One region of the Rhizobium sp. 3T7 genome, then DNA from elsewhere that is predicted to be linked to it. Evidence: predicted binding sites of a transcription regulator. Region 1 holds the regulator's gene; each other region holds the start of a gene.

Region 1 (9,817 bases):
ACAATCAGGTACAGATCGGCCACAACGTCCGCATTGGACGCCATTGCGCGATTGTTTCCCAGGTCGGTATTGCCGGCAGCACGGTGCTTGGCGATGGCGTGCAGATCGGCGGTCAGGCCGGACTGAACGGACATATCAAGATCGGTGACGGAGTGCAGATCGCCGCGAAAAGCGGCGTGATCGGAGATATACCTGCCGGCGAACGTTACGGTGGTGTGCCCGCGCGTCCGATCCACGATTTTCTGCGAGAGACGGCAGCGATTTTGGCGCGATCAACGGGCAGCAAGAAAACGGGAGAAAAGAATGACTGAGGAAGCCAAGACTTCGCTCTCTTCGGCAGATATCATTGAGATCATGAAGCTGCTGCCACATCGTTATCCGTTCCTGCTAGTGGACAGGATCATCGATATTGACGGCGACGAATCCGCGGTAGGCATCAAGAACGTGACTGCAAACGAACCGCATTTCACCGGTCACTTTCCCGAATCGCCAATTATGCCGGGTGTACTGCTCATAGAAGGCATGGCGCAGACGGCTGGAGCGATCTGCGCCAAGAAGCAAGACGAAACCGGGAATCTGGTCTACTTCATGACGATCGATAATGCGCGTTTCCGCAAGCCGGTCATTCCCGGCGATCGTGTCGAATATCACGTGAAGAAACAGAAGCAGCGCGGTAATATCTGGAAGTTCCATTGCGATGCTAAGGTTGATGGAGCGCTCGTCGCCGAAGCTGACATCGGGGCGATGATCGTTCGCAAGGATCAAGCATGAGCACCATAGCAGCCAGCGCCAGCATTCACGCCATGGCGGTCGTCGAAGATGGCGCCGTGATTGGCGAGAACGTCAAGATTGGCCCTTTTTGCCACGTTGGGTCGAAGGTCGCGCTGGGCGATAATGTGGAACTGCTGGCGCATGCGGTTGTGTCCGGCAAGACGACGATCGGTAAGGGCTGCCGCATTTTCCCGATGGCCGTTATCGGTGGAGATCCCCAGAGCGTTCATCATGGCGGCGAAGAGACGACCCTGACGATCGGCGACAACTGCACTTTCCGCGAAGGCGTGACGGTAAACACGGGAACTGCCGATTTCGGTGGCCAGACGATTGTCGGCAACAACAATCTCTTCCTGGCGAATTCGCATATCGCCCATGATTGCCGGGTCGGAAACAACGTCATCATGTCCAACAATGTGATGCTCGCGGGCCACGTCACGATCGAGGATCGTGTCATTCTCGGTGGCGGCTGTGCCGTGCATCAGTTCACGCGCGTCGGCCGGCAGGCCTTTGTCGGTGGGCTCTCGGCGGTCAGTTATGATGTCATTCCCTATGGCATGCTCAATGGCAATCCCGGTCTTCTGAGCGGCCTGAACGTCGTTGGCATGACCCGCGCTGGTGTTGACCGAGCGACGATTCATGCGGTGCGGCGCGCCTACAAGGCGATCTTCGAAGGCGACGGTTCGATCCGTGACAACGCCGCCGCGATCCGGGATGAGTTTGCCGATTGCGAACAGGTCATTCAGATTCTCGACTTTATCGCCGCGGAAAGCGATCGCGCTCTTTCCTCTCCGACCAGGGGACAGAAAGGGTGATGCTTGGCTCTCGCTGGTGACATGGCAAAAGGCCGCTTGGCAATCATCGCAGGCAGCGGCCTTCTACCGTCTCATGTCGCCACTGCGGCGCGGCAAGCAGGCGAGAACCCCTTCATCATCGCTCTGAAGGACGAGGCCGACCGTTCTTGGGAAGACTTTGACCACGCCGTCATTGGCGTCGGCGACTTCGCCGCTCTCAACCGGATCTTTGAAAGCAACGGCATAGATCGCGTTGTCATGTCTGGTGGTGTACGCCGGCGCCCGGAGTGGCGCGAAGTTCGGCCGACACTGAAGACCCTCGCGAAATTGCCGTCGACAATCCGTACGCTGCTCGCTGGCGGCGACGATACGGTGCTGCGCATGGTCATCGCCTTGATCGAAGAGAATGGACGCCGGGTTGTCGGCGCGCACGAGATCGCACCGGATCTGCTTGCCTGCGTCGGTCCACTGGGCGCCGTGCAGCCAAGTGCCGACGACACGAAGGACATAGTACGAGCAGCAGAAGCGGCGGATGCGCTCGGTAGGCTGGACGTTGGTCAGGGGTCGGTTTCAGTCGGTGGCCGTATCGTCGCGCTCGAGGGAGTGGAAGGCACAGACAGCATGCTGGAGCGTGTCGCGAACCTGCGGTCAGCCGGACGGATTTCCGCGCGCCGGCGCGGAGTGCTCGTAAAACTCTGCAAGCCTCAGCAGGATATCCGCGCGGACCTGCCGTCGATCGGTATTTCGACGATCGAGAACCTGCGCCAGGCGGGATTGGCCGGCGTGGCGATTGAGGCGGGTCGCTCGCTGATCCTGGAGCGTGACGCTGTCATAAAGGCTGCGGATGAGGCCGGTATCTTCGTGTGCGGACTGGATAGGGGATTGCCATCCTGGGGGCTAGCGTGAGCGAGGCTTCACTGAAAGTTGCCATTATTGTTGGAGAGGTTTCGGGCGACCTCTTGGGCGCGGACCTGATCGCCGCCTTGAAACGGCAGTTTCCTGGCAGTGTGGAATTGATCGGCGTCGGTGGCGAGGGGCTGGAGGCGCAGGGCCTGCGCTCGCTTTTCGATTTCTCCGAACTGCAGGTCATGGGCATCACGCAGGTTCTTTCGAAACTGCCACGGCTGGTTCGGCGTATTGGTGAGACGGCGACGACGATCATAGCCGCGAAGCCTGATGTGCTTATTATAGTCGATAGTCCCGACTTCACTCATAGGGTCGCAAAGCGCGTGCGAACGGCGCTGCCCGACCTGCCGGTTGTTAATTATGTTTGTCCCAGCGTATGGGCGTGGAAAGAATACCGCGCGCAGCGCATGCGCGCCTATGTCGACCAGGTGCTGGCGGTCTTGCCCTTTGAGCCGGAAGTGATGCGCAAGTTGGGCGGTCCGCCAACGACCTACGTCGGTCACCGTTTGACCGCCGATCCGAACCTGCTGGGCGCGCGACGCCAGCGCGAGCAGACGAAACCTCGAAACGAAAGCGACCGCAAGACGGTGATGTTGCTGCCGGGTTCGCGCTCGTCCGAGATCATGAAGCTGCTGCCGCATTTTGGCGATGCCGTGAGCGAGCTAGTGGCCCGCAACGGAGATGTGCGCTTCGTTTTGCCGACCATGCCGCGCCGCGAATCCATGATCCGTGATCTCGTCAAGGATTGGACGACCAAGCCCGAGATCGTGACGGGCGCGGAGCAGAAGTGGCAGGCATTCGCTGAAGCGGATGCGGCCATGGCCGCATCCGGGACTGTCGTGCTCGAGCTGGCACTGACGGGGGTTCCCTGCATTTCGGCCTACAAGACGGACTGGATCATCAAGCTCATGACCAGCAAGATCAAAACGTGGAGCGCGGCTCTCCCGAACCTGATCGCCGATTACGCGATTGTACCCGAATATATCAATGACGTGGTCCGCGGCGGCAGCTTTGCACGCTGGATGGAGAAGCTTTCGGCAGACACCTTGCCGCGGCGGGCGATGATGGAGGGGTTTGACGTTCTCTGGCAGAGGATGCAGACCGAGAAGCCGCCCGGAGAACACGCGGCAGAGATCGTTCTCGACGTCCTTCAAAAGAAAAAGCCCGGCCATTTCTGACCGGGCTTTTTGCTGTCTGCTATCGCAGTTTAGCGCTTGGAGACCGGCAGGTAATCACGCTGCGGCTCGCCGATGTAGAGCTGGCGCGGGCGACCGATACGCTGTTCCGGATCTTCGATCATCTCATTCCACTGGGCAATCCAGCCGACCGTGCGAGCGAGAGCAAACAGCACGGTGAACATGGTCGTGGGGAAGCCGAGGGCCTTCAGCGTGATGCCCGAGTAGAAGTCGATGTTCGGATAGAGCTTCTTCTCGATGAAGTATTCATCGGTCAGTGCGATGCGCTCGAGTTCCATCGCGACTTCGAGCAACGGATCGTCCTTGACGCCGAGTTCGCCGAGAACCTCATGCGTCGTCTTCTGCATGATCTTGGCGCGCGGATCGTAGTTCTTGTAGACGCGGTGACCGAAGCCCATCAGACGGAACGGATCGTTCTTGTCCTTGGCGCGGGCAATGTATTCCGGAATACGGTCAACGGTGCCGATCTCGGTGAGCATGTTCAGCGCAGCTTCATTGGCGCCGCCGTGAGCCGGGCCCCAGAGGCATGCAATGCCGGCCGCGATGCAGGCAAACGGGTTTGCGCCCGACGAGCCGGCGAGGCGGACGGTCGAGGTCGAAGCGTTCTGCTCATGATCGGCATGCAGGATGAAGATGCGGTCCATGGCGCGGGCCAGCACCGGATTGACCACATATTCCTCGCAGGGAACTGCGAAGCACATGCGCAGGAAGTTCGAGGCGTAGTCGAGATCGTTCTTCGGGTAAACGAAGGGCTGGCCGATGTGATACTTGTAGGCCATGGCAGCGAGCGTCGGCATCTTGGCGATCATCCGCAGGCTTGCGACCATGCGCTGATGCGGATCCGTGATGTCGGTGGAATCATGGTAGAAGGCCGACAGCGCGCCGACGCAGCCGCACATGACGGCCATCGGATGCGCGTCGCGGCGGAAGCCAGTGAAGAACCGGCTCATCTGCTCATGCACCATCGTGTGATGCGTGACGCGATAGTCGAAATCCTTCTTCTGGGCAGCGGTCGGCAGTTCTCCGTAGAGAAGCAGGTAGCAGACCTCGAGGAAGTCGCCGTGCTCGGCAAGTTGCTCGATCGGATAACCGCGATGAAGCAATACGCCGGCATCACCATCGATATACGTGATTTTCGATTCACAGGATGCGGTCGAGGTGAAACCAGGATCGTACGTGAAGGAAGCCGTATTCTTGTACAGGGCGCCGATATCGATGACATCAGGGCCAATCGTGCCGCTCTTGACGGCGAGATCGACTGATTTATCACCGATTTTCAGTGTTGCGCTTTGTTCCGTCATTCTGATCCTCCAAACTGGCGGTTGGCGCCATAAAAGCGCCATAGGGTTAAGCGTCGTCGACGATAGCTATATGATCGCGCGCCGAATGCCAAGTTACCGTGGTGCCATTTTGTGCATTGCAGTATCAACTTTTGGGCACTGCTGCGATGAACCCTGCGCATAGCAGAAGCTAATGATAATCCTTGGCTTTTCTGACTTCCGATTTTCCTTCAGATTTCAATCGATTATTGTTGCTTCAAGCCTCGCGAGCTTGCATTGTGGTTGCAAGGGCCGCTACTTTTGGGCGCAGATGCATGCCGGGGTTGAAGCCATTTGAGGTGAGAGACCCGGCGCCGATGCGCCTGCTCGTGCGGCAGAGCGTTATTTTCTCCGGGCTCAATCTGCTCCCAAGCCTCCGCGCCTTCCGCACGCAATCACTCGTTTCCTGGCCAGCGCGGCGTACGACCGACTCTCGGCTGCTCATCGTGGTTTCGACGGGTTGTGGCAACGGAGATGGAACATGGGCGGTTCTTCCTGTTCTCTCCGGTCTTCCTCGGGACTGGCGCGGTTCTCTGCCTGGTGCACCGCCACGCATGATAGCGGCTACGTCCTGACAATCGTCGAAAACCCTGTGTACTTCGGCGCTGCGTGCGACACCGCCGATATTGTCGCAACGCCTGCTCGCCTGACGGAATGCCGGTCGGGCGCACTGCTATTCACCGGCGAAACCTTGCGCCGCTCGGGCACCGCTGAGATACGGATAGATGTGGAGCACCCATCGTGACGGCCGCGTATACCACGCTTGATCACCCCTGGATGCGGCATCAGGCATACAACTGGCGAAGCGGTACGTTTGACGACGAGCTGCCCGCCGTTAGTGATAACGGCGAATGAGGCCGACCAGCTTGCCCTGAACCTTGACGCGGTCGGGTCCGAAAATGCGCGTTTCATAAGCCGGGTTCGCGGCCTCAAGCGCAATGGAGGCGCCCTTGCGGCGGAAACGTTTGAGGGTCGCTTCCTCGTCATCGACGAGTGCGACGACGATGTCGCCGGCATTTGCCGTGCTGGCGTTGCGGATGATCACCGTGTCGCCGTCGAAGATGCCGGCTTCGATCATCGAGTCGCCCTTCACCTCAAGCGCATAGTGCTCGCCCGGGCCAAGCATGTCGGCCGGAACTGTAATGTCGTGGGTATTGTTCTGGATTGCAGAAATCGGCACGCCGGCAGCTATCCGCCCCATCACCGGTACGGAAGCCGAGCTGTCGTTGTCGGCATGCGCAGCCGGCTTCGGAGGCGCAACCGGCTGCGGTTTGCCGAGGCTGCCTTCGATAACGCTCGGCGAAAAGCCGCGGCGGGGCTGCAGGCTCGGATTGTAAGCCTCCGGCAGCTTGATGACCTCCAATGCGCGGGCCCGATTAGGCAGTCGGCGAATGAAGCCCCGTTCTTCGAGCGCGGTAATCAGCCGGTGGATGCCTGACTTGGACGCGAGATCCAAGGCGTCCTTCATTTCGTCGAAAGACGGAGGGACACCGGATTCCTTCATTCGCTCGTGAATGAAGAGAAGAAGCTCCTGTTGCTTGCGCGTCAGCATCGAAGTTGAACCCCAGAGTCGTGAAACAAAGCCAGAACAGACACTATATGTTCCATATGTGTTCCGCAAGTACCTAAATGTTCATAAAACTTGCCTGCAACTTGCTCCGTTTTTGCGTCGCATTTGAGTGAAAGCGTAGAAGGGGGTTGCATTGTTGCCTTGCCCGGCGCACATCTTCGCAAATTCCGGAGAGTTTGCCATGAGCGAAGCACATCCGCTGGACCACATCGTGCTGCCGGTCTCCAATATCGGACTTGCGCGCGAGCGCTTGGGAAAGCTGGGATTCACCGTCGCGCCCGATGCCCGGCATCCTTTTGGAACCGAGAACGCCTGCATATTCTTCGCCGACGAAACATACCTGGAACCCTTGGGCGTCGCCAGCGCGGAGCTGCACGAGGCGTCGGCGAAGAAAGGCAATGTCTTCACTGCGCGTGACCGGGCTTTCCGATTTCGATGCGGGGATGATGGGTTCTCCGCGGTGGTCTTTGCGACCGCCGATGCTGATCGCGACCACGCCCGGTTCCTTGCCGAAAAGATCAATGGCGGCGAGATGCTGCAGTTCGAGCGGCCGATGAAGATGCCTGACGGCTCTCAGGTCACCGCTGCGTTCAAGCTCGCGTTCGCGGTCGATCTGCGGGCTCCGGATTTTTTCTTTTTTACGTGCCAACGCGTCAATCCGCTGCCGGCTGACCGTAGAGCGCTGCAAAAGCACGCAAATGGCGTGGGTGGGATCGCAGAGATTGTTCTTGGCGCGCCGGACCCAAAAGCATTTGCGCCATTTGTGCGTGCTGCGGCGCACGGCCTCCCGGTGACCAACGAGGCCTTTGGCGCGAGTGTGACAACTCCGAACGCCAGAGTGAGCGTTCTCTCCCCAGATGGATTGGATGCCTACTTCGATATTCCGGCACCTTCAAACGATCGCGGCCTGCGTGGCGTCGCCATTGTCTTCAAGGTCAGTGATCTCGCCGTGACAGAAGCGCATTTGGCTGCTAACGGGATGACTTACACGCGCAAGAACAATCGAATTCTGGTGAAGGCGGCGCCCGGTCAGGGCGCGCTCTTCGCCTTCGAGGAGAAACGATGAGCCAGACAAATTCCGAAGTCGTGATCGGCGAAGGCGCCGGCCGCGTCACCTTTTCGAATGCCGGCAAGCTGTCCCTGATTGCCGGGCCTTGCCAGATGGAGAGCCGCGACCATGCCTTCATGGTCGCCGGTGTATTGAAGGAACTCTGCGACAAACTTGGTCTCGGCCTCGTCTACAAGTCCTCGTTCGACAAGGCAAACCGCACCTCGCTGTCGGCGCAGCGCGGCGTAGGTCTTGAAAAGGCGCTGGAGGTCTTTTCGGACCTCAAGAAGGAATACGGCTTTCCGGTTCTGACCGACATCCACACCGAGGAGCAGTGCGCCGAGGTGGCGACGGTCGTCGACGTCCTGCAGATCCCGGCCTTCCTGAGCCGTCAAACCGATCTGTTAGTGGCAGCCGCGAAGACCGGCCGAGCCATTAACGTCAAGAAGGGACAGTTCCTGGCGCCTTGGGACATGAAGAACGTTCTCAACAAGCTGAACGCGACCGGAAACCCGAATATTCTGCTTTGCGAACGCGGCGCCTCGTTCGGCTACAACACACTGGTTTCCGACATGCGTTCGCTGCCAATCATGGCGGCGATGGGTGCTCCAGTCGTTTTCGATGCGACGCATTCGGTGCAGCAGCCGGGCGGGCAGGGCGGTTCGAGCGGCGGCCAGCGCGAATTCGTGGAGACGCTGGCACGGGCAGCCGTTGCGGTTGGCGTCGCCGGTGTCTTCGTAGAAACGCACGAAGATCCTGACAATGCGCCATCCGACGGGCCGAACATGGTGTATCTGAAGGATATGCCGCGGCTGCTCGAAAAGCTGCTGGCCTTCGACGGGATTGCAAAGGCCGCCTGAAACCGGCAGACGGTGTCGGCCGTCAACCGGCGAGCGCCATCCTTTTGTGGGAGGGATATCCCATGGTCACAGACTTTCCCGTTTCGTCGAGACAGAAACGGGACAGCAGGTGATTGAGGTGCACCGCCTCGTCGCCCAGCTCTCGGCAGGCGGCGCTGGTTTGCTCGACCATCGCCGCGTTCTGCTGCGTGACGCTGTCCATCGTGTTGATGGCGGCATTGACTTCCAGGAGCGCGGTGGTTTGTTCGGCGGAAGAACGCACGATCCCCTCGATCAGCGCCGTGACCTTGAGAATCTGCTGATCGATATTGCCGAGTGCTTCGCCTGTGCGGTTGACAAGGCCGACGCCTGCTGAAACCTGGCTGGAAGAGGTCTCGATCAACTGTTTGATTTCTTTCGCCAGATTGGCGGACCGACCGGCAAGGTCGCGCACTTCCTGTGCAACGACGGCAAAGCCCTTTCCGGCCTCACCTGCGCGGGCGGCCTCCACTCCGGCATTGAGTGCGAGGAGGTTGGTCTGGAAGGCGATTTCGTCGATGACGTTGATGATTTGGCCGATCTGTGCGGATGATGTCTCGATCTTCTCCATCGCGGCCACCGCCTCGTGCACGACGGTCGCCGAGTAGCTTGCGCTTTCCTTGGTCGCCGTCATCATCGCGTTGGCTTCGTTGGCCCGTTCCGATGAATTCTTGACGGTGACCGTGATCTGGTCGAGCGCCGAGGCTGCTTGCTCCAGTGAGGCGGCCTGATGTTCCGTTCGCCGGGCCAGATCATCCGTGCTCGACGCGATTTCGCTCGAGCCGGTCCTTACCGTATTCGTGACGGCTGAGATTTCTTTCATTGCGCCGGAAAGTGTACGGATGCTCGAGTTGAACTCCTCGCGCAGCTTCTCATAGGTCGCTTCGAAGGGCTCGCTGAGTTGGAAAGAGAGGTCGCCGCCGGAAAGGCGCTCCAGACCGCGGCTCAGACTGGTGATGACGCGCTCGCGGGCGGCTTCCTCGTCTGCCTTGGTGGCGGCGAGCGCCGCATCGCGCTGTGTCTGGACCTGGCGTTCGGCATCCTGGCGCTCACGGATATTGTTCCGTTCCTCGGCGGCGTCACGGAACACGGTGACGGCGCGCGCCATCTCGCCGATCTCGTCGGCGCGGCGGCTGAAGGGCACTTCCTTCGAATAATCGCCGGCGGCAAGGATCGCCATATAGTCGCGCATTGCTGAGAGTGGCACGATAGCGCGTCGACGGAAGACGTAAAGGCCGCCGAGCAACAGGCAAAACGAGACAGCGGCTGCCGCGAGCGTGATGGTGGAGAGGATGCGGGTTTGTTCGGCGGCATCCTTTTCGGCAGCAGCCAGGA
Region 2 (9,817 bases), on a different contig from region 1:
CGCCTCCCAGTCTTCGGCGCTGCTGGCAGGTAGCGGGCTTGAGCCGCAGCGCTTCCAGGCGAATACGCTGGAAAATGGCAACGTCATCAATACCGAGGATTCGGATCAATCTGCTCTCCATTCGACTCCCGCGCTACTATTCGAGATGGTTGAGGCAGCGCGCCTTGGTTTCCGACAAAAAGAAAACCGGGCAGCGGAACTGCCCGGTTTTCAAGCTCAGAAGGGCAACACATCAAGCTTCCGTGTCAGGTGCGCTTTCCGGGGTCGGGGCAATGTCGTCACCATTTTCGGCAACGTCTTCTGCCTCTTCCTCAGGCTCGCTGATGCGCTCCACCGATACGACCTTCTCATCTCTGGCGGTTGAGAAGATGGTGACGCCCTTCGTTGCGCGGCTCGCGACGCGGATGCCGCCCACGGGAACACGGATCAGCTGGCCGCCGTCCGATACCAGCATGATCTGGTCGCCGTCGTTGACCGGGAAGGCAGCCACAAGCTCGCCGATCTCGGCCGTCTTCGACGTGTCGGTGGCGCGAATGCCCTTGCCGCCGCGGCCGGAAATCCGGAAGTCGTAGGAAGAGGAGCGTTTGCCGAAGCCCTTTTCGGAAACCGTCAGCACGTATTGCTCGCGTGCCTTCAGTTCCTCGTAGCGCTCGTCGCTCAGTTGACCTTCCTCGGTTACCTCCTCGCCGACCAGCGAGATTTCCTCAGCGTCACCCGTCGTCAGGCGCCGCTCGCTTGCGGCTCGCTTCAGATAAGCTGCGCGCTCCCAGGGTTCGGCATCCACGTGTCCGACAATCGTCATCGAGATGATGCGGTCGCCATCGCCGAGGTTGATGCCGCGAACGCCGATCGAGTTGCGGCCAGCGAAGACGCGGACATCATCAACGGGGAAGCGGATACACTGGCCGAGTGCGGTCGTCAGAAGTACATCGTCATGCTCGGTGCAGGTCTCAACGGAGAGGATTTCGTCGCCCTCTTCCTCGAGCTTCATCGCGATCTTGCCATTGCGGTTGACCTGGACGAAGTCGGAAAGCTTATTGCGGCGAACAGTCCCACGCGTCGTCGAGAACATGACGTCGAGCTTGTCCCAGCTCTCTTCGTCCTCGGGCAACGGCAGGATCGTCGTGATGCGTTCGCCAGGCTCCAGCGGCAGCATGTTGATGAGCGCCTTACCACGTGCGGTCGGCGTGCCGATCGGCAGGCGATAGACCTTCTCCTTGTAGACGATGCCGCGCGATGAGAAGAACAGAACCGGCGTATGGGTGTTCAGAACAAATAGCTGGCTAACGAAATCTTCGTCGCGCGTCGTCATGCCCGAGCGGCCCTTGCCACCGCGGCGCTGGGCGCGGTAGGTCGTCAGCGGTACGCGCTTGATGTAGCCAAGATGCGAGACGGTCACGACCATGTCTTCGCGGGCGATGAGATCTTCATCGTCCATCTCGAGGCCGCCGTCCATGATCTCGGTACGGCGCGGCGTGCCGAATTCGTCGCGAACGGCTGCGAGCTCGTCCTTGACGATCGTCTGGATGCGGATCCTTGAGGACAGAATTTCCAGGTAATCCTTGATTTCTTCGCCGATCTTGTTGAGTTCATCGCCGATTTCGTCGCGGCCGAGAGCCGTCAGACGGGCCAGACGCAGCTCGAGGATGGCGCGCGCCTGCTCTTCCGAGAGGTTATACGTCAGGTCCTCGTTGATGCGGTGCCGCGGGTCATCGATCAGGCGGATCAGGCTTTCGACATCGGATGCCGGCCAGCGGCGCGTCATCAGCTCTTCGCGGGCAGACTGCGGATCCGGCGCCTGCCGGATCACGCGGATGACCTCGTCGATGTTGGCAACGGCAATCGCCAGACCCACCAAGACGTGGGCTCGTTCGCGAGCCTTGCGCAGCAGAAATTTCGTTCTCCGGCTAACAACTTCCTCACGGAACGAGACGAAGGCACGCAGCATGTCAAGCAGCGTCAGTTGTTCCGGCTTGCCGCCGTTCAGCGCCACAATGTTGCAGCCGAAGGAGGTCTGTAGCGGTGTATAGCGGTAGAGCTGGTTCAGGATGACGTCCGCATTGGCATCACGCTTCAGTTCGACGACGACGCGATAGCCCTGGCGGTCCGATTCATCGCGCAGGTCGGAGATGCCTTCGATACGCTTGTCGCGCACCAGTTCGGCCATCTTCTCGATCATCGTCGATTTGTTCACCTGATACGGGATCTCGGTGATGATGATCTGTTCGCGATCACCGCGCATCGGCTCGATGGCGGCGACACCGCGCATGATCACCGAACCGCGGCCTGTCTCGTAGGCCGAGCGAATGCCGGCACGACCGAGGATCTTGGCGCCGGTCGGGAAGTCAGGACCCGGAATGATCTGCATGATCTCGGGCAGTTCGATCGCCGGATTGTCGATCAACGCGATGCAGCCGTCGATGACTTCGGAAAGATTGTGCGGCGGGATGTTGGTCGCCATGCCGACGGCAATGCCGCCTGCCCCGTTGACCAACAGGTTTGGGAACTTGGCGGGAACGACGACAGGCTCGGAGAGCGTGCCGTCATAGTTGTCACGGAAGTCGACCGTTTCCTTATCGAGATCGTCGAGCAAGGAATGCGCGGCCTTCTGCAGGCGACACTCGGTGTAGCGTTCGGCCGCCGGCGGATCGCCGTCGACAGAGCCGAAGTTGCCCTGGCCGTCGATTAGCGGCAGTCGAAGCGACCAGTCCTGCGCCATACGCGCCAGCGCGTCGTAGATCGCCGCGTTGCCGTGCGGATGGTATTTACCCATCACATCCCCGGTAACACGGGCGCATTTTACGTACTTCTTGTTCCAATCGATGCCGAGTTCGGACATGCCGTAGAGGATGCGCCGGTGCACGGGCTTCAGGCCGTCGCGCACATCAGGCAGGGCGCGGCTCACGATAACGCTCATCGCGTAGTCGAGGTACGACCGCTGCATTTCCTCCATGATGGAGATGGGCTCGATGCCTGGCGGGAGCTTCCCGCCGCCGGGGGGTGTTTGCTCAGTCAAAACGGATCACGATCTCTTCTAGAATCACTTGAAGATTTATAGCGGAAATGCTGTTCCTGCGCCAATTTTGGCAAGGGTTTTGAACAGTCTTTTGCGGTCTTATGAGGGCAATTTTGGCCTCAACGGCAACTATTTACGCCATCCAGAGAGCGCCATTTGCCAAATTGATTTCTCCGCATCACAATCGCCCAAAAGCAAGCGTTTATATGGGCTCATGGAGAGACAATGGCAAGCGCCGACCAACTGATCAACGCTTTCACGACGCTGCTTGTCACGATCGATCCGCCCGGCCTTGCGCCGATCTTTCTCGGGCTCACGACTGGCATGAGCCGCAGTCAGCGAAAGCAGGTGGCGATGCGCGGCACGATCATCGCCTTTGTCATTCTTGCCGTCTTCGCCCTGTTCGGGGCCAGTGTGCTGGGCGTGCTCGGCATCTCGATTGGAGCCTTCCGTATCGCCGGTGGTCTCCTCTTGTTCTGGATCGCTTTTGAAATGGTGTTCGAGAAGCGGCAGGACCGTAAGGAGAAGACCAGCACGGCGGCGATCACCGTCGATCACATCCACAATATTTCGGTCTTTCCCTTGGCGATTCCCCTTATCGCCGGTCCTGGCGCCATTTCGGCAACGATCCTGATTGCTGGGTCGATGCAGGGTTCACTCGAGCGTGCGCAATTGATCATCGTCATTGCATCAAGCTTGCTGCTGCTGTTTCTGGCGCTGCTGATTGCCGACCGGCTCGATCGCTTCCTCGGCGTTACGGGGCGCGCAATTCTGACCCGACTTCTCGGCGTCATCCTGGCTGCGCTTGCCACGCAGTTCGTGGTCGATGGCTTGAAGTCCACGCTGGGGACGATGCCGGCTGGCTAGATTGAGCCAGGGTTTCTCTTGCGGCAACCGCGAGTGCAGCGACCCTCGCACTTGCGTTCTATGCCTGCAGCAACCGCGTTTGCGCTTCCACGATCGTTCCTCGGGGGGCCGCGGCGTTCTCAAATATCTGGTAAAGAAAGAGCTTTATTGCCTCGGCTTCACGGACGACAACTGGCTCTAGAGCCGGATCGCTGGCTGTCCATGCCCGCATGGTTGCAATTGATCTGCCGACAGCACCGGATCTGCGCATCGCGGACGAGTTGAACAACTTGCTTTCAACGATATACCAGACGAAGATCCGGATCGCGATCGACCTCACATGCGTCTCTTGCGCCCGGATCGATTTGAATTCGGCCCAGAGCCTCCGCAAATGATCTTCACTTAGGCGGTCGAGATCCAAACCGAGTTCCAATAAATCCTCGCTGACCATTCGCCGTGCTGCGCTGGTCGTGAGCAATCCAAATTGGGAACCTATTTCTCTCATGACACGAAATATCGTGCTAGCCCCTCAATTTGGAAACCCTGCCGCACCTATCCTTTTGGAGAGGGAGACACTGCTACTTAGATTAGAATCTCTTACAATGCCTACGGTTTGTTAGCCAATTCGGCTAAGGCGCAGAAAATGGATCACTTTGTTGCAGCAGCGAGACGCCACCTTGCAGCGCGGACATTGCGTTTGTGCCCGCCTATTCCACCGTCAGGTAGCAATGACAATTTCTGCGAGCGGAGGTGCATCTGGACCTCTCAAAGCTGACGCGGCGGGACGACCTGTGCGCCCCCCGGCTCTGAGATCAAAAAAGACGGCGCACTTTGCAGCGCGCCGTCGAGCTGATGTCACCAACGTTGCGCTGCGATCAGAACGGGATATCGTCATCGAGATCGCGCGAGAAGTTTCCACCGCTGCCGCGGCCAGACGATTGCGAGGGCGCGCCGTAATCATCGCCGCCGCCGAAGTCACCGCCGGCATTGCTGCCACGACCACCGCCAAAGCCGGAGCTTGCGCCCCCGCCCTCGCCGCGACCGTCGAGCATCGTCAGCGTCGAGTTAAAGCCCTGCAGAACGACTTCCGTCGAATAGCGGTCCTGGCCGTTCTGGTCCTGCCACTTGCGGGTCTGCAGCGCGCCTTCGATGTAGAGTTTGGCACCCTTCTTCACATACTGCTCGACGACCTTGCAGAGGCCCTCATTGAAGACCACGACCGTATGCCATTCCGTCTTCTCGCGGCGTTCGCCGGAGTTGCGGTCACGCCAGGTCTCGGACGTTGCGATGCGAAGGTTGGCGATCGGCCGGCCATCCTGGGTCCGCCGGATTTCGGGGTCGGCGCCCACGTTTCCGATCAGAATTACCTTGTTTACGCTGCCAGCCATACTTTCACCTTACCTGCCGCCCTGCCCGGCGGCGCTTGAAACAATCGGTGCACCTTAAACCATAGAGCACCGGTGATGGGCGTCCATCACCGGTTCATCCACAAGGAATTTGTTCTTTCTTTGTTCTAATTTATCCCTATGATCTTGTCAACCGAATCGAAAACCTTGCAGCGGACGGACATTCAGCCTCGACTCGCCAGCCGGCATCACTAAATAAGGGGCTTGTTCCAGCACAGAAGCAGAAGACGATGAGCGAACTGAAGACGATTTCCATCCGCGGCGCGCGCGAGCACAATTTGAAGGGCATCGATCTCGATCTGCCGCGAAACAAACTTATCGTCATGACCGGCCTTTCGGGGTCCGGAAAATCGTCGCTTGCCTTTGACACGATCTATGCCGAAGGGCAGCGGCGCTATGTCGAAAGCCTTTCGGCCTATGCGCGCCAGTTCCTTGAAATGATGCAGAAGCCCGACGTCGATCAGATCGACGGCCTGTCGCCCGCGATTTCGATCGAGCAGAAGACGACCTCGCGCAATCCACGCTCGACGGTTGGCACGGTGACCGAAATCTACGACTATATGCGTCTGCTCTTTGCCCGCGTCGGCGTGCCTTATTCGCCTGCGACCGGGCTGCCGATCGAGAGCCAGACGGTCAGCCAGATGGTCGATCGCGTGCTGGAGTTCGGAGAAGGCACGCGTCTTTACATTCTCGCGCCGCTCGTGCGCGGGCGTAAGGGCGAATACAAGAAAGAACTCGCGGACCTGATGAAGAAGGGCTTCCAGCGCGTCAAGGTCGACGGTCAGTTCTACGAGATCGCGGACGTGCCGGCTCTCGACAAGAAGTACAAGCATGACATCGACGTCGTGGTCGACCGCATTGTCGTGCGACCGGATATGGCTTCGCGACTTGCCGACAGCTTCGAGACTTCGCTGAGGCTTGCCGACGGCTTGGCTGTCGCGGAATTCGCCGACAAGCCGCTGCCGCCGGAAGAGACCGCCGCCGGCGGCTCGGCCAACAAGTCGCTCAACGAAACGCATGAACGCGTTCTCTTTTCGGAAAAGTTCGCCTGTCCGGTGTCGGGCTTCACCATTCCCGAGATCGAGCCGCGGCTTTTTTCGTTCAACAATCCAGCCGGCGCCTGCCCGACCTGCGACGGCCTTGGCGCCCAGCAGAAGATCGACGCCAACCTGATCGTGCCCGAACCCGAGCGCACGTTGCGCGATGGCGCCATTGCGCCATGGGCGAAGTCGACCTCACCCTATTACAATCAGACGCTCGAAGCCCTCGGCAAGCATTACGGCTTCAAGCTTGGCGCCCGTTGGAACGATCTGTCCGATAAGGCCAAGGACGTCATCTTGAATGGCACCGACGAGAAGATCGAATTCCATTATGCCGATGGTGCACGGTCCTATACCACGCACAAGAACTTCGAAGGCATCATCACCAATCTCGAGCGTCGCTGGAAAGAGACGGATTCCGCCTGGGCGCGCGAAGAAATCGAGCGCTTCATGTCGGCCGCACCCTGCCCGTCCTGCGGCGGTTTCCGCCTGAAGCCCGAGGCGCTTGCCGTCAAGATCAATACGCTGCATATCGGCCAGGTGACCGATATGTCGATCCGCGTCGCCCGTGACTGGTTCGAGGTCCTGCCGCAGTCGCTGAGCGCCAAGCAGAACGAGATCGCGGTCCGCATACTCAAGGAGATCCGCGACCGCCTGCGCTTCCTCAATGACGTCGGCCTGGATTACCTCAGTCTGTCGCGAAACTCCGGCACCCTGTCGGGCGGCGAAAGTCAGCGTATCCGGTTGGCGTCACAGATTGGTTCCGGTCTGACCGGTGTATTGTATGTCCTCGACGAACCATCGATCGGCCTGCATCAGCGCGATAACGCCCGACTGCTCGATACGCTGAAGCACCTTCGCGATATCGGCAATACCGTGATCGTGGTCGAGCATGACGAGGACGCGATCTTGACCGCCGACGACGTCGTCGACATCGGTCCAGCGGCCGGCATCCATGGTGGTCAAGTGATTGCCCACGGCACACCACAGGAGATCATGGCAAACCCGAGGTCGCTGACCGGGAAATATCTTTCCGGCGAACTGGGCGTTCCGGTTCCCGACGAGCGGCGCAAGCCCAAGAAGGGCAAGGAGATCAAGGTTGTCGGTGCCCGCGGCAACAATTTGAAGAGTATCACGGCTTCCATCCCGCTCGGGGTCTTTACGGCGGTCACCGGGGTATCCGGTGGTGGAAAATCCACATTCCTGATCGAGACGCTGTATAAATCGGCTGCGCGTCGCGTCATGGGCGCCCGCGAAATTCCGGCCGATCATGATCGCATCGACGGTTTCGAGCATATCGACAAGGTTATCGATATCGATCAGTCGCCGATCGGCCGCACGCCGCGCTCCAACCCGGCGACCTATACGGGCGCGTTCACCCCGATCCGCGACTGGTTTGCAGGCCTTCCGGAAGCGAAGGCGCGAGGCTATCAGCCCGGGCGCTTCTCGTTCAACGTCAAGGGTGGTCGCTGCGAAGCCTGCCAGGGTGACGGCGTCATCAAGATCGAGATGCATTTCTTGCCTGACGTCTACGTCACCTGCGATGTCTGCCACGGCAAGCGCTACAACAGGGAGACGCTTGACGTTACGTTTAAGCACAAGTCGATTGCTGACGTGCTCGATATGACGGTAGAAGAAGGTGTCGATTTCTTCGCCGCCGTCCCGGCCGTGCGGGACAAGTTGCAAGCGTTGAAGGATGTCGGCCTCGGTTACATCAAGGTCGGACAGCAAGCGAATACGCTGTCGGGTGGCGAGGCGCAGCGCGTCAAGCTGGCAAAGGAGCTGTCGAAGAGGTCGACAGGCCGCACGCTCTATATCCTGGACGAACCGACGACCGGCCTGCATTTCCACGACGTCGCCAAGCTTTTGGAAATGCTGCAGGAGCTGGTCAATCAGGGCAATTCGGTCGTCGTCATCGAGCACAATCTCGAGGTCATCAAGACCGCGGACTGGATTCTTGATTTCGGTCCGGAAGGCGGTGATGGCGGCGGTGAGATCGTTGCCGTCGGCACGCCGGAAGCGATCGTCAAGGAGGAGCGGTCCTATACCGGCCAGTTCTTAAAGGAGTTGCTTGAGCGGCGCCCTGCTCGAAAAGCTGTAGTGGCAGCCGAGTGATGCTGAGGGCGGCGTCGCTCGGTGATCTGCAGGCGGTCGGAGCGCTGACCGCCGAAGCCTATACTCCGTACACGCGTCTCCTCGGGCGTCCACCGATCCCGGTCAGCGAGAATTACGCACCGCGCATTGGTCGCGGTGAGGTATGGCTGCGGGAAGTGCAAGGCGAGCTTGCAGGGTTAGCCGTCGTCGAGCGGCACCCAGACCATATGATGCTCTACAGCATTGCCGTCGCCCCGAGATTCCAGGGTGCTGGCCACGGTGTTGCCATTCTGCGATGGGCGGAAGAGACGGCGCGGGAATGGGGGCTTCCGGAAGTTCGTCTCTACACAAATGCGCGCATGGAACGGGATATTGCGCTCTACGGCGCGTTTGGCTTTAGGAAACGGGTCGCCGCGAGCATCCGCATTGGCCAGGATGGGTGATCGTCGATATGGCAAAGCAAGTCAGCGTACAGATATAATCAGAGGAGGAAGAAATGACGAAATCCGGCAATATTCGCGTCGGCATCGGCGGCTGGACCTTCGAGGCATGGCGGGATCATTTCTACCCCGGGGACCTGAAGCAGAAAGACGAACTGAATTATGCAAGCCGCAAGCTCAAAGTCATTGAGATCAACGGCACCTACTACAGCTCGCAGAAGCCGGAGACCTTCGCCAAATGGGCCGCGGATGTACCTGACGGGTTCGTATTTTCGCTTAAGGCCAGTCGCTTTGTCACCAATCGCCGCGTGCTGACGGAAGCCGGCGAGTCTATGGAGCGCTTTCTGACCCAGGGTCTAACTGAGCTCGGCCCTCACCTGGGGCCAATCCTCTGGCAGTTCGCGCCGACGAAGAAGTTCGATCCGGAGGACTTTGAAGGCTTTCTGAAATTGCTGCCTAGCAAGCAGGATGGCTTGTCTCTGAAGCATGTCGTCGAAGTGCGTCACGACTCGTTCAAGGTGCCGGAATTCGTTGCGCTGCTTGCGAAGTATGGAGTCGCGCCTGTTTGCGCCGAGCATTTCGATTACCCGATGATCGCGGATGTGACGGCCGACTTCGTCTATGCCCGCCTCCAGAAGGGCTCGGACGACATCAGGACATGCTATTCGTCAAGCGATCTAAAGGCCTGGGCCAAGCGGCTCGAAACCTGGGCGGAGGGCAAGTTTCCAGACGATCTGCCGCTGATCGATGCAAGCCGCAAGGTCGCGGCGCAGCCGCGGGACGTTTTCGCCTTCATGATCCACGAAGGCAAGGTCAATGCGCCATTCGGGGCTATGGCCCTACAGGAAGCGACGGCACAATAGCGCCGTTCCTAGAGCGGAAGAACATGCGTTGCCAGTTCTTCCGCGGTCAGCCCTTTGCCGGCCCGCACGCCAGCCTCTCCGTGCATGTAGACGCCGGCAGCCGCCGCTTCGA
Region 3 (9,817 bases), on a different contig from region 1:
GGATGTCGATGAGCGTATAGCCGGAGGAGGGCATTTCCGACATGCGCCCGCCAAGCAGGATCAGCAGGTCGCTTTCCTTGATTTCCTTCGCCAGTGCAGGGTTGATGCCGATGCCGACATCACCGGCATAGTTGGGGTGTCGATGATCAAACAGCATCTGCCGACGGAACGAGCATCCGACGGGCAGGGCGAAGCGTTCCGAGAAGGTTTTCATATCGGCGACGGCATCCGCATCCCAGCGTGTGCCGCCGACGATGACCATCGGTCGCTCCGCCTTGAGCAGTCGCAGGTAAAGGTCGTCAATCTGACGACGACCGGGATGCGCTTCGACGCGCGAATAGCGCTTGGCGCGGGGCGCCTCCACTTCGTCGCGCAGCATGTCCTCGGGCAGTGATAAGACGACGGGGCCGGGACGGCCTGACGTGGCGATCGCAAATGCGCGGGTGACGAACTCGGGAATGCGAGCAGCATCGTCGATCTCGCCCACCCACTTGCTGAATTCGGTGAGGGCGCGGCGGAACTCGACCTCCTGAAAAGCCTCTCGCTCGCGGGCGTCGCGCTGGACCTGCCCGATGAAGAGGATCATCGGAATGGAATCCTGCCTGGCGATATGCAGCCCGGCCGTGGCGTTCGTGGCGCCAGGCCCGCGCGTTACCATGCAGATGCCGGGCTCGCCGGTGAGCCTGCCCCAGGCATCGGCCATCATGGCCGCGCCACCCTCCTGACGGCAGACCACCACGCAGATGTCGCTGTCATAAAGCGCATCGAGAACGGCAAGGAAACTCTCGCCGGGCACGCAGGAGAGGCGTTTCACCCCATTCGCTTTCAAGGCCTCGACGATCAGTTCCCCGCCGGTTCTTCTCATGATGATCTTTTCTCCTCCAGTTCGGCGAGCTCCGCCAGAACCTCCTCCTGATGCTCTCCCAGCCGCGGGCTCGGCCGCTCATAACGCAAGGGCGTCTGCGAGAGCACGACCGGCGTCCTGACGCCGGGAATGACGGTACCCGTTGCGTCGGCGAGATCTACCCGCAACCCACGCGCCTGGATTTGTGGATCCGCAAACATTTCCTCGATGGTATTGATCGCGCCGGCCGGAACGGCGTCCGTCTCGCAGGCCCGCAGCAGGTCGGCCTTCTGCCATCTCAACGTTTCGGTCGAAATCAGCCTGCGAACCTCGTCACGGTTCGCTACGCGCGCCTGGTTCGTCGAAAAGCTCGGATCGTCGGCAATGCCCTCAAGGCCGAGGATCGCGCACAGGCGTCGGAACTGGCCGTCATTGCCGACCGCGAGGATCAGATAGCCATCGGCGGCCGGCACGACTTCATAGGGCGAAATATTCGGATGCGCGTTTCCAAGTCGCGTCGGGGCACGGCCGGACACGAGATAATTCATGTTCTGGTTAGCGAGCACGGCCGACTGGACGTCGAGCAGCGCCATGTCGACCAGCTGCCCTTCGCCGGTCCTCTGCGCGTGGATGAGCGCTGCCTCGATGGCTGCGACCGCGTAGATGCCGGTAAAGATGTCGGCGGTCGCAACGCCTGCTTTCATCGGCTGTCCGTCCGGCTCGCCGGTGATCGACATGAAGCCGGACATGCCCTGAACGATATAGTCATAGCCTGCCCGGCTGGCATAGGGACCGTTCTGGCCGAAGCCGGTGATCGAGCAATAGACAAGCCTCGGGTTGATTTCCTTCAGGCTTTCGTAATCGAGACCGTATTTCACGAGCCCGCCGAGCTTGAAGTTCTCGATGACGACATCGGCCGTGGCGATAAGGCGGCGGACCAGTTCTTGATCCTCTTCACGCTTCAGGTCGGCGGTGATCGAACGCTTTCCGCGGTTGGCAGCGTGGTAATAGGCGGCGGAGAGGTTTTCGCCGTCGGCACCCTCGACAAAGGGTGGTCCCCAGTGCCGGGTGTCATCGCCGCCATCTGGGTTTTCGACCTTGATCACGTCGGCGCCGAGATCGGCCAGCATCTGGCCCGCCCATGGACCTGCAAGCACGCGTGCAAGCTCGATGACGCGGATGCCGGACAGCGGCGGCTTTTGGGGCTGATTGTCTGTCATGTTCCTCTCACGAGCAGATCAGGGCGCCAGGGCCGATTGAGGTGTATCGGATACCGGCTTCGATGCAAAGCGTCGCTCGCGCCAGATGATGTACAAGCCCGATGCGATGATGATGAAGATGCCGAGCCACTTGAGCGCATCCGGAAAGTCGCCGAAGACGAGCCAGGCGAAGACGGTGGCCGACACGATCTCGAAATACTGCAGTGGCGCCAATGTCGAGGCGGGCGCTGCACGGTAGGCATAGACGCCGAAGATGCCGGCGATGGCCGCCGTGACACCGACGCCGAGCAGGTAGAGGTAGCCACGGCCATCCGGCATCACCGCGTCAAAGACGTCGGAACCCGTCGCGCTGCCGAAAGCCAGCAGGATGGCGCAGAACAGCAGGCCCCAGATGCCCATCTGAAGCTGCATCGCCCACGGATCTTCCCGATGCGAAAGCACGCGGGTCATCAAGGCGAAGATGGCGATGCAGAAGGCGCTGACGACAGGCAGAAGCGCGACGTAGCCGACCTCTTGGAAGCTTGGCTGGATGATCAGCATCGCGCCGAAAAAGCCGACGCCGCAGGCGGCGTAGCGGCGCCAACCGATTGTCTCCTTGAGGAAGATGCTGCTCAGGATCGTCAATATGATGGGTTCGACGAAGAAAATCGCGATGGCATCGGCAACCGGCATGTACCTCAGCGTCGTAACAAAGGAGACCATGGAGATGGTTATGATGGCGCCTCGTATGGCATGAAAGATGTTGGCGCGCCAGGCGAAGGTCTTCCAGCTTCCGCGCCAGATGACGATCGGCAGCATGCAGAGGGCCTGCACGACGAAGCGCGCGGCCGTGATTTCTGCCGCGGGAATCGTAGCTATTGCGAGCTTGGAAAAGATGTCGATGATTGGCGAGACGAGCACCGACAGGAACATCAGCAGAATGCCGGTCGAGACCTCCGAAGCGGCTGCGGGGCGGAAAGAAATACCATTGCTCATCGCAAAATCCTTCAGTTCAGAATCTTGCGATCGCTTCGTCGCACCAATCGGCGAATGCAGCGATGGCCGCGTCCGCTCCAATTTCATTCAGCGTTTCGTGGCGCATGTCCTGATATATCTGCGTCGTGATACGGGAGAAGCCATGGGCTTTCAAATGGTTTGACAACCAGATCACCGCTTTTCCGCCATCTGTTGCCGGATCCTGCCCGCCGCCGACAAGATGGATTGGCGTCTGCTTCGGCAGTTGTTCCAGATGCGTCATTTGCGGGGCGCGAAATGTGAGTTCGAAAATATCGAGCCAGAGTGACACCGAGGCATCGAAGCCGCACAGCGGGTCCGCGATATACTTGTCGACTTCGGCAGGATCGCGGCTTAGCCAATCGAAGTCGGTTCGACGGCCGGCGATGGATTTGCCCCAGGTGCTGAAGGTAAGCTTCGGCAGGATGCCGCTCGGAACATCAGAGCCCTTCAGTGCACGTTCGGCGAGCAGGATCGCCTGCGCGGCCCGTCCTGATAAGCCGGGGTTGAAATTGGAGTTCCAGACGGCGAGGGCGTCATATTTCTCCGGATGCGTGACTGCCGCGTTAAGCGCAATGAGGCCTCCCATCGAATGTCCGAAAAGAATGACTGGTAGACCGGGATACTGTGTCACGGCGTGGTCGCGGACCGAACCGACATCATCGATCACCTGCCTTATGCCTTCCCTGCGCGCAAAACGCCCGATCGGTGCGTCGGCCGCGGTCGTCTCGCCATGCCCACGGTGATCGAAGGCGAAGACATGGTAGCCACGCGCCGCTATCGCCACCGCAAAGCGGGCGTAACGCTTGGAATGCTCGGCCAGTCCATGGGAGACAAGGATAATTCCGCGTGCCTCGGATTGCGCCGGTTCGTGATGAAATCCAAGCGAGGCGTTCGCCGTTTCAAGGCGTTGCGTATCTGCAAACATCATATCCTCCCATTGGCGGGAGAAGATCAGATCGCCCGGGAAATGCAACACATCCAAATATTTATGCGACCGGATTTTTCGCATCCTACGGATTGAGGGTTGTGAAAATAAAGCCGGCGTGATTTCTTGTTCATGAATTGTTCCTTGTGGGGATGAAAATGAACAATGCATTTCTGCGTATGGCTGCACTCCTGATGGCGATCGCGGCTGCCGGCGTTGCGGGAGCCCAGGATGCCGCCGGAAGAACGCGCTTCGTTCTGGCGGCCAGCTGGCAGCCTGCCTTTTGCGAAACCAACCAGCGCAAACCGGAATGCGGCAGCCAGACCAAGGACAGGTTCGATGCGACCAATTTCTCGCTGCACGGGCTATGGCCGATGCGCAAGGATTATTGCGACGTCTCCGGCGACCTGCGCGCCGCGGACAAGGACGGAGACTGGAACAAGCTGCCGGCGGTGGAGCTGTCTGCTGCGACCAAGACCGCACTCGCAAAGGCGATGCCTGGAACGCAATCCGGCCTGGAGCGGCATGAGTGGATCAAACACGGTACCTGCACCAAGCTGAGTGCTGACGACTATTTCGCCACGTCTGTCCGGCTGATCGACGAGCTCAATGCTTCGGCGGTCCGCGATCTGTTCGCGACCAATATCGGCAAGCCGCTGACGGCGGAGGCGATCAAGGCCGTGTTTGACAAAAGCTTTGGCGCTGGCGCCGGAGATCGCGTCAAGATGAGCTGCCGGCGTGCCGGTGGAAACCGCGTCATCAGCGAACTCACGATCGGTCTTTCGGAAGCCGCGACATCGAATGGCGAAACGAGCCTGCGCGACCTTATCCAAGGGGCAGGGCGGACGTCGTTCGGCTGCAATGAGGGCGTCGTGGACGCCGCCGGCTTTTGATCCCGCTCACCAAAAACCAAGTCCGGTCCGTCGACCTTTAGGCCATACAAGGCGACTACAGAGCAGCGTGCCAGGTTCCGATCCCGACGACGGTTGCAAAAGCCTCCGGTTTTTGGCCCTCGCGCGTTGCTCCTTTGGCTCAATTCGCCTACATAGCGGCAAAACTTAAATCCCCCGCGGAGCGAATTATCAATGGCACGTCAGTTCATCTACCATATGGCCGGCCTCAACAAGGCTTACGGCAACAAGAAGGTGCTGGAGAACATCCACCTTTCTTTCTATCCGGATGCCAAGATCGGTATTCTCGGCCCGAACGGTGCTGGTAAGTCGACCGTGCTGCGCATCATGGCGGGCCTCGATAAGGAATATACTGGCGAGGCATGGCTGGCCGACGGCGCAACGCTCGGTTACCTCGCGCAGGAACCACAGCTCGATGCTTCCAAGACGGTCCTTGAGAACGTCATGGAAGGCGTTGCCCCGAAAAAGGCGATCCTCGACCGCTACAACGAGCTGATGATGAACTACTCCGACGAGACGGCGGAAGAGGGCGCTAAGCTCCAGGACGTCATCGACAGCCAGAACCTCTGGGACCTCGAAAGCCAGGTGGAAATGGCGATGGACGCGCTGCGCTGCCCGCCCGGCGAGTCCTCGGTCGAAAAGCTCTCGGGTGGCGAAAAGCGCCGCGTCGCGCTCTGCCGCCTGCTGCTTGCGCAGCCTGATCTGCTGCTGCTCGACGAACCGACCAACCACCTCGACGCCGAGACCATCGCCTGGCTTGAAAAGCACCTGCGCGAATATCCGGGCGCCGTCCTGATGATTACCCACGACCGCTACTTCCTCGACAACGTCACAGGCTGGATCCTCGAGCTCGACCGTGGCCGTGGTATCCCGTACGAAGGCAATTATTCGGCCTACCTGCAGGCGAAGGCGAAGCGCATGCAGCAGGAGGGCCGCGAAGAGGCCTCCCGCCAGAAGGCGATCAGCCGCGAGCAGGAGTGGATCGCCTCCAGCCCGAAGGCGCGTCAGGCGAAGTCCAAGGCCCGTATCCGCGCTTACGACGAACTGGTCGCTGCGGCCGACGCCCGTCGCCCCGGCGATGCGCAGATCGTCATCCCCGTCGGCGAGCGTCTCGGCCAGGTGGTTATTGAAGCGGAGAACCTCACCAAGGGCTACGGCGATACCATGCTGATCGAGAACCTGACCTTCAAGCTGCCGCCCGGTGGCATCGTGGGTGTCATCGGTCCGAACGGTGCCGGCAAGACGACGTTGTTTCGCATGATCACCGGCCAGGAAAAGCCCGATAGCGGTGACATTCGCATCGGTGAGACTGTCGACCTCGGCTATGTCGACCAGAGCCGCGACGCGCTCGCCGGCAACAAGACCGTCTGGGAGGAAATCTCCGGCGGCAACGACATCATCAAGCTCGGCAAGCACGAAGTGAATTCGCGCGCCTATTGCGGCGCCTTCAATTTCAAGGGCGGCGACCAGCAGCAGAAGGTCGGCACGCTTTCGGGCGGTCAGCGCAACCGCGTGCACCTCGCCAAGATGCTGAAGGCCGGCGGCAATGTCATTCTGCTCGACGAACCGACCAACGACCTCGACACGGAAACGCTGGCAGCCCTTGAGGATGCGCTCGAGAATTTTGCCGGCTGCGCCGTTATCATCAGCCACGATCGCATGTTCCTTGACCGTCTGGCCACGCACATCCTCGCCTTTGAAGGTGACAGCCACGTCGAGTGGTTCGAAGGTAACTTCGAAGAGTACGAGCAGGACAAGATCCGCCGCCTCGGGGCCGATTCGGTCAATCCGAAGCGCGTGACCTACAAGCGCTTGACGCGCTGATCATCGGATATTGGCTTTAAGCGTTGAAGCCCCGGTTCGCCGGGGCTTTTTTTGCGCGCATTGATGTCGCGATCCGAGCAGCTAATTTCGTGAACGGATTGAATTGCGTCTTGCCACGCCCTCTCGATTCACATAAAGATATCTTTATATGTTGATTGGATCGGATATGGGTGAGCCTATCAGACTCGGACTGGATGCGTTGGTGGACGTCCTCAGGGCGGCCGGTGAGCCGACACGTCTACGACTGCTGGCCCTGCTCGCGGCGGGAGACCTGACGGTCACTGATCTTACCGAAATCCTCGGCCAGTCCCAACCTCGCATCTCTCGCCACCTGAAGCTGCTCGGCGAAGCGGATCTCATCGACCGCTACCAGGAGGGCGCCTGGGCTTATTTCAGGCTGCGTCAGGATGGCAAGGCAGTCATTTTCGTCCGCAGTCTGTTGGCGCATGCTTCCGAGAATGATCCGGTGATCCTGCGTGACAGCGAGCGCCTGGCTGCGGTGAAGCGCCAGCGGGCGGAGCGCGCACAGGCCTATTTCAGCCGCAACGCCGCCGAGTGGGACGAGCTTCGCCGGCTGCATGCCGCCGATGAAGAGGTCGATGCCGCCGTCATTCGGCTGCTCGGCAGCCAGCCGATTGACTCGCTCCTCGACCTTGGCACCGGGACGGGTCGCATCCTTGAACTCCTGTCCGGCCTCTATCGCCGGGCGATCGGCGTGGACGCCAGCCGCGATATGCTGAGCGTGGCGCGTGCCAATCTCGACAAATCAGGGATCACCAAGGCATCGGTTCGTCACGCCGATATCCTGAACCTGCCGTTCGAGGCGCAGGATTTCGACGTGGTCACGATCCACCAGGTGCTGCACTTTTTCGATCAGCCCGAGATCGCGATCTCCGAGGCGGCGCGTATGCTGCGGCCGGGCGGGCGGTTGGTCATTATCGATCTGGCACCGCATGGGCTGGAATACCTTCGTGACGAGCATGCGCATGTTCGCCTCGGCTTCTCGCATCAGTCGATATCCGACTGGCTGCGGAAGGCGGGGCTGGATGTCGAGCAGGTCGTCGACCTTCATCCGGGTCATCAAAGCGGGCAGGGGCTCACCGTCACCGTCTGGCTTGCGCGCGACCCCCGGCGTCTCATAGCCTCCTCAGCGAGCGAAGGCGCCGAACCCATATTTGCCGGGAGATAATCATATGGCTTTGAACAGCGCCGCGCGCCGCAAGATCGGTATTTCCTTCGAGTTCTTTCCGCCGAAGTCGGAAGAGATGGAAGGTCAGCTGTGGAACACGGTCAGCGAGCTGCAGGACTGGGATCCTGACTTCGTATCGGTAACCTACGGCGCCGGCGGCACCACCAAGGCACCGACGCTGGCGACCGTCTCGCGCTTTCTCGCCGAGACTCCCCTTGCCACGGCATCGCATCTCACCTGCGTCGGGGCGACGAAGGATGAGACGCACAGCGTCATCGAGACCTTCCGCAAGGTTGGCGTCAAGCATTTTGTAGCGCTTCGCGGCGATGCTCCGGGCGGCGTCGGCGCGCCCTACCAGCCGCATCCCGGCGGCTATGCAAACGCGGCGGCATTGGTTGCCGGACTGCGCGAGATTGGCGATTTCGAGATTTCGGTCTCTGCCTATCCCGAAAAGCATCCCGAGAGCCGCGATACCGCTGCCGACATCGACATGCTGAAGCAGAAGGCGGACAACGGCGCGACCCGGGCACTGACGCAATTCTTCTTCGACAACGACAATTTCGAGCGCTATCTGGAGCAAGTGCGGGCCGCCGGTATCAATATTCCCGTTGTGCCGGGCATCATGCCAATCCAGAACCTGACGCAGCTGAAGCGCTTCGCCGGCGCCTGCGGCACTCTCATACCGGCGTTTCTGGATGAGCGCTTTGCGGGCTTCGACGACAAGCCGGAAGAGAGAGCAAAGGTTGCGGCTGAGGTTGCAGCCGAACAGATCGAAGACCTGGCCCGTCGCGGGCTCACCGACTTTCACCTGTACACGATGAATCGTGCGCCGCTTGTCTCGGCTGTGCTGACCAATCTCGGCTTCACGCGGGACGGTGCCAAGAAGGCCGGTGCCGCAGCATAGGCTGCTCCTGTCGGAAGACAAAAAGAAAAGCGCATCTCCTCGTGGGATGCGCTTTTCCGATTCATTGAACTGTTTCGCTACTCAGGAGTCTCGGCACTGTTCAATCGGCACGACGTTCAGATGAAAAGCATTGTCAATACGAATGCAAACGCCGCGCTGACCAAAAGGACATTCAAGGATTGTGTAAGTCCCATGTCTGTCTCCTCGCGTTAACGGTGCGATAATATGTCGTGATTGTGTCGCTTGGAAAGCGGATTTTATACTGCACTGCGGCGAAAATGTCACATCACGGACGCGAGGCCGCAACTAATTCACTGAAATTGCGAAAGAAATTCCCGCAGAAAAATATTCACAGATTTTAACCTGCCGTTAAAGTCGGCGATCCCGCCTTCACACTTGCGGCAAGATGAAGGCTTTGCCTGAAGCGTCTGAAACCATGGAATAATCCGCGCAAATGAAAAGGCCGGGTCTGACACCCGGCCCGAAAGCGTGCGCTCAAGATGCGCGATCAGAGGGAGTTAAGGAGCGTCGGCGTTGCCCAGCCGTCGGCCGGCATGCCGAGGCGCTGCTGCTCCTTCTGGATGGCAACGCGCGTGCCCGAACCCAGGATGCCGTCGACCTTGCCGACGTCGTGGCCGAGCGTTCCAAGCTTCGTCTGCAGTTCCTTCATCTGATCATTGGAAAGGCCCTGTTCGGGCGTGCCCTTGAGATAGGGCTCGGCACCGGCGAGGCGGGTCCCAAAATAAGCGGCCGACGTCGTGTAGATGAACGACTTGTTCCACTCGAGGTAGATCTGGAAGTTCGGGTAGGCGATGAAGGTCGGGCCGAGGCGGCCCTGGGGCAGGATCAGGTCGGCATGCAGGTTGCCGAAGCTCGTGTTGCCGTCACGCGGCTTGACACCAAGGGCAAACCAATCGCCGGCCGTCATAGGGCCGCCAATACCGGATTTTTCCCACGGGAGGCTCTCGGGAAGTGTGACCTCCTGGATCCAGGGCTGCCCCTTT

Evidence for each region. Region 1 encodes LexA, which represses DNA repair genes until DNA is damaged. Its sites were predicted from a motif close to TGTTCNNNNTGTGTTCNG; they were not measured.
Region 2: a site for LexA is predicted at 5,361-5,378, ahead of uvrA (excinuclease ABC subunit UvrA). Genes of this name have one in related genera too.
Region 3: a site for LexA is predicted at 4,113-4,130, ahead of K9B32_RS00275 (ribonuclease T2 family protein). Genes of this name have one in related genera too.

What each region holds. Positions count from the first base shown of each region.
Region 1 covers NZ_JAIQXS010000016.1:49,371-59,187, forward strand. The annotation lists gene lpxD (UDP-3-O-(3-hydroxymyristoyl)glucosamine N-acyltransferase) at 1-311, shown strand, start outside; gene fabZ (3-hydroxyacyl-ACP dehydratase FabZ) at 304-771, shown strand; gene lpxA (acyl-ACP--UDP-N-acetylglucosamine O-acyltransferase) at 768-1,586, shown strand; gene K9B32_RS20535 (LpxI family protein) at 1,590-2,471, shown strand; gene lpxB (lipid-A-disaccharide synthase) at 2,468-3,649, shown strand; gene gltA (citrate synthase) at 3,679-4,968, opposite strand; gene K9B32_RS20550 (hypothetical protein) at 5,468-5,731, shown strand; gene lexA (transcriptional repressor LexA) at 5,822-6,538, opposite strand; gene K9B32_RS20560 (VOC family protein) at 6,738-7,622, shown strand; gene kdsA (3-deoxy-8-phosphooctulonate synthase) at 7,619-8,464, shown strand; gene K9B32_RS20570 (methyl-accepting chemotaxis protein) at 8,487-9,817, opposite strand, start outside.
Region 2 covers NZ_JAIQXS010000026.1:8,898-18,714, forward strand. The annotation lists partial or broken gene K9B32_RS25430 (N-acetyltransferase family protein) at 1-121, opposite strand, end outside; gene gyrA (DNA gyrase subunit A) at 233-3,016, opposite strand; gene K9B32_RS25440 (MarC family protein) at 3,242-3,883, shown strand; gene K9B32_RS25445 (hypothetical protein) at 3,942-4,313, opposite strand; gene K9B32_RS25450 (single-stranded DNA-binding protein) at 4,738-5,250, opposite strand; gene uvrA (excinuclease ABC subunit UvrA) at 5,499-8,423, shown strand; partial or broken gene K9B32_RS25460 (GNAT family N-acetyltransferase) at 8,423-8,883, shown strand; gene K9B32_RS25465 (DUF72 domain-containing protein) at 8,899-9,705, shown strand; gene K9B32_RS25470 (NAD(P)H-hydrate dehydratase) at 9,714-9,817, opposite strand, start outside.
Region 3 covers NZ_JAIQXS010000001.1:50,650-60,466, forward strand. The annotation lists gene K9B32_RS00255 (thiamine pyrophosphate-binding protein) at 1-865, opposite strand, end outside; gene K9B32_RS00260 (CaiB/BaiF CoA transferase family protein) at 862-2,064, opposite strand; gene K9B32_RS00265 (DMT family transporter) at 2,083-3,039, opposite strand; gene K9B32_RS00270 (alpha/beta hydrolase) at 3,056-3,985, opposite strand; gene K9B32_RS00275 (ribonuclease T2 family protein) at 4,144-4,878, shown strand; gene ettA (energy-dependent translational throttle protein EttA) at 5,071-6,720, shown strand; gene K9B32_RS00285 (ArsR/SmtB family transcription factor) at 6,887-7,909, shown strand; gene metF (methylenetetrahydrofolate reductase [NAD(P)H]) at 7,914-8,813, shown strand; gene K9B32_RS00295 (lytic murein transglycosylase) at 9,322-9,817, opposite strand, start outside.